Regions from separate parts of the Halobacillus salinarum genome, predicted to be linked through region 2. Evidence: riboswitches for the same ligand, from Rfam matches in the RefSeq annotation. Region 2 holds a riboswitch; the other holds the start of a gene.
The links. A riboswitch is a leader RNA that binds a small molecule or an ion and turns the genes downstream of it on or off. The one in region 2 is predicted to bind S-adenosylmethionine.
Positions count from the first base shown of each region.

Region 1 (3,764 bases), 1.9 Mb from region 2:
GTAACTGCGGTTAGTATAAACCGCAGTTACGCATTTTATCCGCTATTTTGATTCGCCATCAACAGGGACGACCGCTCCATCATATTCCTCTTTAATAAAGTTTTGAATCTTATCAGAGTGCAAAACGTCAACTAAAGTCTTCAAGGCTTCTGAATCCTTGTCTTTACTTTGGGCAGCTATTACATTTACATACGGTGAATCGGAGCCTTCTAAAATGAGAGCATCCTCACTTGGATTTAATCCCGCTTCTATAGCATAGTTCGTATTAATCGCCACTAAAGCATTTTCCTCGCGCTTATAAGTTTCTGGAAGAAATGCAGCTTCTACACCAGCATCAAATTTTAATTTTTTTGGGTTTTTTACGATATCATCTACAGTTGCATCCACTTTATCCACATTTTCGTCAAGCTTAATGAGCCCTTCCCTTTCTAATAAGGAAAGAATCCGTCCATGATCAGCGACTGAACGGCTCATAATGACCGTTGTTCCTTCCTTTATCTCATCTTTGGAAGAAATGTTTTGTGAGTAGATCCCCATAGGTTCAATATGAATGCCGCCCATGTTCACAAAGTCGTACCCATTTTCTTTTTCCTGGGCTTTCAAATAAGGAATGTGCTGAAAGTAATTCGCATCTATACGTCCTTCATCAAGATCTTTGTTTGGTAAAATATAATCCTGATATTCCTCAATATTTAATGTGATCCCTTTTTCCTTTAAGATAGGTTTTGCCTTTTCAAGTACTTCTGCATGGGGAACACTCGTTGCACCTACCGTGATTTCCTTATCATTAGTGTCTCCGTTTGCAGAATCCTTTTCTGATGTTCCACAAGCTGATAATACGATAATAAAAGCTACGGCTAATAAGCCTGTCCATAATTTCTTCATTTCCAACTCTCCCTTTTTATCTTTTATCTAATTTTCGCGAAATGAAATCCCCGAAAAATTGAAATATAAATACAATTAGTACGATAAGAATGGTACAAAACAGCACAACATCAAAATCACTGCGCTGAAAACCATAATAATATCCAAAATCCCCAAGCCCGCCTGCTCCTATTACACCGGCAACAGCCGTATAACCGACTAACGCAATGGCGGTGACTGTAATTCCCGAGACGAGCGCAGGCATGGATTCAGGCAGTAAGACCTTGAATACAATCGTTGAGTATTTTGCTCCCATTGCTTTAGCAGCTTCTACAACCCCTTTATCCACTTCCTTCAAAGCGATTTCTACCAACCGGGCATAAAAAGGAGCTCCTCCAATAATTAATGCCGGAAGCGCTGCGTTTGGTCCCCGGATTGTTCCGATAAGAAAATCAGTAAACGGAAACAGCAATAGGATGAGAATAATAAAAGGAATCGCCCGGAAAACATTTACGATGGATGCTGTAATCCAATTCAGCACTTTGTTCTGCCACAGGCCGCCTGGTCCAGATAAATAAAGTAACAGACCCAGGAACAGACCAATTATAAATGTACCTGCGACAGAAATAACTGTCATATACAAAGTCTCATTGGTTGCCGTAATCATGTCTTCTATACGCACATTCGGAAATAACTGCTTAAACATCCGGGTTCACCTCCACTTCCACTGAGGTTTCGCGGCAAAAATTCACGGCCATTTCAATCTCTTCTTCTTCTCCTTCAAACTGCACAAACAAGGTTCCGTAGGCTCCTCGCTGTGTTTGAGTAATTTTACCGTGAAGAATATTAATATCGACCTGGAATTTTCGCGAAACCTCGCTGATCAAAGCTTGATTCGTGTCCTCACCGACAAAATGAAGCCTGACAACTTTTCCCGTCCGGTACGTATCGTGAATGAGTCGAAGTGAGCTTTCTCGTTCTGGATCCCCCATGACTTGATCGACAAATCTTTTTGTCACTTTTTCTTTCGGATGAAGGAAAACATTGAGGACATCTCCTTGTTCGACCACACGTCCGCTGTCCATTACCGCAACCTGGTGGCATATTTTCCTTATCACGTGCATCTCATGGGTAATTAATACAATCGTGAGTCCTAATTTTCGATTAATGTCTACGAGCAAGTCTAGTATGGAATCCGTAGTTTCAGGGTCAAGTGCAGACGTTGCTTCATCACATAAGAGAACTTTAGGATTATTAGCTAACGCTCTCGCAATACCTACCCGCTGTTTTTGTCCACCGCTCAGCTGAGATGGATAAGAGTTGCCTCTCCCGGATAAGCCCACCAACTCAATGAGTTCGTTCACGCGCTTCTCTCTATCTGCTTTCTTCGCCCCTGCTATTTCCAAAGGAAATGCGATATTGTCGTAGACTGTACGGGACCACAGCAAATTAAAATGTTGAAAAATCATTCCAATGTCCTGTCGAGCCAATCTGAGACTGTTCTTACTCAAGGAAGTCATTTCCTGATCTCCTATTTTCACACTTCCTCCGGTTGGGTCCTCCAGACGGTTCAACAAACGGATGAACGTACTTTTTCCAGCTCCGCTGTAACCGATCACGCCGAAGATTTCACCTTTGTTAATGTTTAAGCTCATTTGGTCCACGGCGCGCACAGGTTGATCCTGTGTATAAAACACCTTCGATAAATCTTTAATAGAAATCATCATGATCCTCCCCATAAAAAAACCTTTCTGTTCAAGAGAACAGAAAGGCAAAAATAACCTACTAACTGTTCTCTCATCTGCCAAAGCTGTGCTTTGCAGGAATTGGCACCATTTTGAGTATTCCTACTCAACGGTTGCCGGGCATCACAGGGCCAGTCCCTCCGCCTCTCTCGATAAGAGATTTATATAATTAATGTATTAATACTTTAAATGAATTAAGAAGCACAAAATGGATTGTAGCACTTCAATTAGACAAATGTCAACAAATAATAGCAATAAAAAAACTCTTCACAATGGAAGAGAAGGTCGGGCGCAATTCACATATCTATAGTTTTGCTGGATTCACCAAAACCACGCTGGATACCCGGTTGCTTGGTATCACAGGGCAGACTTTCCGTCTCAGTTGATAAGTGAGATATTCCTTATTCGTTCACCATTATGTTAGCATGGTAGGATACAGCAGTCAAAGTTTTAACAGAGGTGAAAAAAGTGACAAACGCTCCTTTATTTAAATTGCCTTACTTAAATTCTAGAGAGAATTATGAGTTGCAAATAGACATTGGTAAAGTCATTCTCATTACCTTTTGGGCGTCTTGGTGCCCTGACAGTGGAAGAGATATGCCAAAAAAAGAACAGCTTTTCCAAGCAATGGATCATGACCAGGTAAAAATGCTGACAATCAACGTTTCGGGTAGAGAACGATCTACTGAAGAAGCGGTTGATTTTGCGGAAAAATTCATTACACAGCCTGCTATAGCAGACCGCGGAAGAGAGATCTACGATTTATACAACTGTCAGGGGGTCCCCACTACAGTCATCATTGACACCAAAGGAAAAGTGGCTTATCAATTTGGCGATCAGGCGTCTTTTATGGAAATTGTGGAGGCACTCGGGTCTTTGCTGTAATCGTTATTTAGACAGCAAAAATAATGATTCTAAGAAAAGTACATTCCGGTAACTCCCTTTAATCGTCATTTGTTCCTTTGGAAGATTGGTGAGTTTCTGATCGCCGGTTAATAAAGAATGAAACATTTCCTGAGTGGAAGTCAGCCTTATTTTCCCGCCTATGTGCTCCGGCGGTTCAGTCTGTACCCCATTTTTATCAATAAATAATTGAATGGTAGCAGCAGGAATAGCATGAACTTCCAAAGTGAGGTGACGTTCTCGCCAAGTAGG
Region 1 covers NZ_CP095073.1:1,761,252-1,765,015, reverse strand. Annotated here, with positions in the region: gene MUN89_RS08960 (MetQ/NlpA family ABC transporter substrate-binding protein) at 43-885, opposite strand; gene MUN89_RS08955 (methionine ABC transporter permease) at 902-1,570, opposite strand; gene MUN89_RS08950 (methionine ABC transporter ATP-binding protein) at 1,563-2,588, opposite strand; SAM riboswitch class I at 2,659-2,768, opposite strand; gene MUN89_RS08945 (TlpA family protein disulfide reductase) at 3,069-3,494, shown strand; gene MUN89_RS08940 (hypothetical protein) at 3,498-3,764, opposite strand, start outside.
Region 1: it holds a riboswitch for S-adenosylmethionine, as region 2 does, so the genes downstream of both, MUN89_RS08950 (methionine ABC transporter ATP-binding protein) here and msrA (peptide-methionine (S)-S-oxide reductase MsrA) in region 2, are expected to answer to the same signal.

Region 2 (3,764 bases):
AGGCGGCTTGTTAGTTGTTCATGCAATAAGATAAAGCCCCAAATCATGGCTGTAATTGGAATTAAATACGTAACTGAAGTAGCAAACTCCGCACTGCCTCTTGTAACGAGATAATAAAAAAGTAAATGAGCGATCCCTGAGCCAAAACAACCTAGACCAATAATGGCAATTAATACTTTCGGATCTAAAAATGGCACATGGACAAATGCCTTAAATGAACCAGTTACTCCCATGCCTATGAGACCGACTATGGCTCCGACAGTTAATGTGCATGCAGCAATCAACAAAACTCCAGTTTCTTGTAAGTTCTTCTTTGTGTACTGGGAAGAGAATCCATAACAAATCGCAGCAAGGATCATCGTTCCCATCCCAATAAAGTTTTCTTTCAATAATTCCCCTGCCTCAAAATTCATAAGGACGAGAATTCCTAGAAACCCAAGAACCACCCCTCCCCACTGCTGGGGCTTCAGCTTGATTGAGAAAAACAAAAAGCCGATAAAAGCTGTGCAAATAGGAGTTAAAGCGTTAAGTACAGCGGCAGTAGTACTATTGATTTGTGTCTCGCTAAGGGCAATTAGTCCCCAAGGGAGTCCTGCATTAAACACTCCTACTACCAACAAATCTTGATACGGTACCCGTCGAATGAATTCCCGCCTGTTTTTCCATAGAAGCGGAAGTACTACCACAGCTCCAGCAGTACACCTAATAAAAACAGTACCCCACAGCCCTGCTGGTTCGACCAGCCACTTGATAAAAACAAACGATAATCCCCATATTAAACTTAAAGCTCCAAGCGCCACATATAGCCGCATATGTATCTCTCCTTAAAAGTTACGAACTGTCCATAGCTAATTATAGGACAAAATTCTTTTCACGTAACCTGCTTAAATTGCTCAATAAAAAAAGAGCCGTTCGAAGGCTCTTTGCTTGATCAGCCAATCCCGCAAGCTACTGATCCATTTTTTTGAAAATATTTTTGGTGGTATTCCTCAGCTCTATAAAAAGTGTCTGCTTGCTGCAATCTTGTCACAATTGGACGTTTGAAAATTCCTTTTTGACCCCATTCTTTAATCTTTTCTTCTCCAATATATTTTTGACTTGCATCGTTATAAAAAATAACTGAACGGTACTGATGCCCGATATCTGCACCTTGCTGATCCTTGGAGGTTGGGTCGTGGGCTTCAAAGAATATGTTTACCAGTTCATTAAAAGTAATGATAGAAGGGTCGTAAGTAATTTTCACAGCTTCTGCATGCCCTGTCTCTCCAGTCTTCACTTGTTCATATGTTGGATTTTGTACAGTTCCGCCTGTGTACCCCACTTCAGTGGCTGTTACCCCTTCAAACCTTTCAAAGAAGGCTTCTACTCCCCAAAAGCATCCTGCACCAAAAATCGCTGTCGCCATCCTCATCTTTCCTTTCGTTAACGCAACTTCTTCATTCGAGAGCTGGACGGTTTAAACTACCAAAAAGACCCCTTTTCTTATCCAAATAAGAAAAGGGGTCGTAATATCCGTACGATCCTCTCATCTCTTAGGATGCTTACACATCCTACAGGAATTGGCACCGTTCTCTTCAATCAGTGATTGAATCGATGGTTGCCGGGCATCAAAGGGCCAGTCCCTCCGCCTCTCTGGATAAGAAGTTTCCGTTATTATTTTGATAGTTCTCATCTTACAATGATTTCGTTCTGAAGTAAAGGAAGAAGCACGAAATTTTTTTATTAATTAATGTATGTTTGTCGAGGAAATAAAATGACGGCGGTTGCACCACCTGTAACATCGGTTCATTAAGTCATGAATTTCGTCCTTCCGAATACACTTCTTCAAAAGGCTGGACAATGACAAATCCTTCGCCGGAAAATTCCATTTGTATCGATTCTCCACTACCTCTGCCAAAAAAAGTCTTCAAATTGATATCCGTGCGAAATTCCGGCTGCAGATGGCCGGACCAGGCAACTGTGGCATGAGGATCCGTAATGATTGGTTCTCCAGGACTAACAAGTAAAGACAACGGTTCATAATGAGAAGTGACAGCCACCAGCCCGGTACCTTGCAGCGTAATATTAAAGAGACCACCAGATAACATCCCGGCGACTTTCTTCATTAACTTAATGTCCCATTCAATACCAGGCTCAAATGCCAGCAGGTCATTTCCATTTACAGTGATCGATTCATTGTTCAAATCAAAAATAGTAATTTTCTTACCCTGATCGGCTAAGTAAAGACGTCCGCTACCTTCTGCTTTCATTAATGAAGTTCCTTCGCCGGAAAAGGCTTTTTTAAACATCCGCCCAACTCCGTGCTCGAGGATTCCTTCACGTTCAAATTTGATTTGACCAATATAAGAAATCATGGAACCTGCTTTCGCCCATACACGATCGGTTAAATTTACTTCTAGTATTCTAGGGGTTTCCAGCTCAAAAAATTCATTCTCTGCATCATCCTGCTTCGTTTGGGATACAAAATCATTAATGGAAAATGTTGTCATATCATCTACCCCTTTCTAAATTTGTTTTGACTTTTAGGTTTATACGTGTGTAAAATGGGTTAAGTTTCATAAGAGTACATTGTAACAAATCTTTCATAATTTAGTTCTTCTTACTTGTTTACTTAATGTAAAATTTTTGTTAATTTATATTATTATACAATTCATGAAAGAATAATTTAGGAGGTTCATCATGAATCAGGACAAAAAACAACTTTTAAACAAAGGGTGGGTTTTCTTTGCAGCAGCCATAGTGTTCCTATGGGCAAAAACCTACTATGCCTTACAAACAGCGTTTACTCTAGATATTGAAAATGGTATTCAACAGTTCATATTAGTCATCACTCCGATTAGTTCTATTCTTTTCTTTTTAGGACTATCATTTTTCTTTTCACCGAAAAAACGAAATAAAGCGTTTATGACGATTTATTTCCTTATGTCTTTCGTGTTGTATGCCAATGTAGTGTATTATAGATTTTTCAATGATTTTATTACATTACCCGTTCTCATGCAGTATAAAAACTTCGGAGATCTTGGCGGAAGCACTAAAGCCCTTACCCATCCAATGGACATCCTTTATTGGATTGACGTTGTTATCCTTCTCGTATGGGTAATGCGTAAAAAAACACGTCCAGCGATGGAATTCCGCAAACGTACAATTGCAATGGTTTATGCAGCTGTTCTTGGGTTTGCAGCAGTGAATTTAAGCCTTGCTGAGGTAGAACGTCCACAACTGCTCGTTCGTACGTTTGACAGAGCAAAACTAGTAAAACTTCTAGGAATCTATAATTATCACGTCTATGATAGTGTCATGACGGCTAAAACTTCATCACGCCGTGTATTCGCAGATAGTAACGAATTGACCGAAATCTTGAACTACGTGAACTCCCAGCAAGGGAAAATGGGTGTGCACGGTAAATACTTCGGGAAAGCAAAAGGAAAGAATGTCGTACTTGTTTCATTGGAGTCCACCCAAAACTTTGTCATGGACCGTAAACTGCACGGGCAGGAGATTACGCCGTTCCTTAACGATCTTGCCGATGACAGCTTTTACTTTGATAACTTCTATCATAATACCGGACAAGGTAAAACTTCAGATGCAGAGTTCTTAATTGACAACTCTCTGTATGGCTTGCCGCGTGGCGCCGTATATACAACAAATGCCAGCAATGAATATAATGCAACACCTGAGATATTAAAGGATAATGGATACAATCCAATTGTCTTCCACGGAAACCATGACAGTTTCTGGAACAGGGATGTCATGTATCAAACCCT
Region 2 covers NZ_CP095073.1:3,626,423-3,630,186, forward strand. Annotated here, with positions in the region: gene MUN89_RS18850 (DMT family transporter) at 1-812, opposite strand, end outside; gene msrA (peptide-methionine (S)-S-oxide reductase MsrA) at 932-1,405, opposite strand; SAM riboswitch class I at 1,523-1,643, opposite strand; gene MUN89_RS18860 (AIM24 family protein) at 1,794-2,489, opposite strand; gene MUN89_RS18865 (LTA synthase family protein) at 2,680-3,764, shown strand, end outside.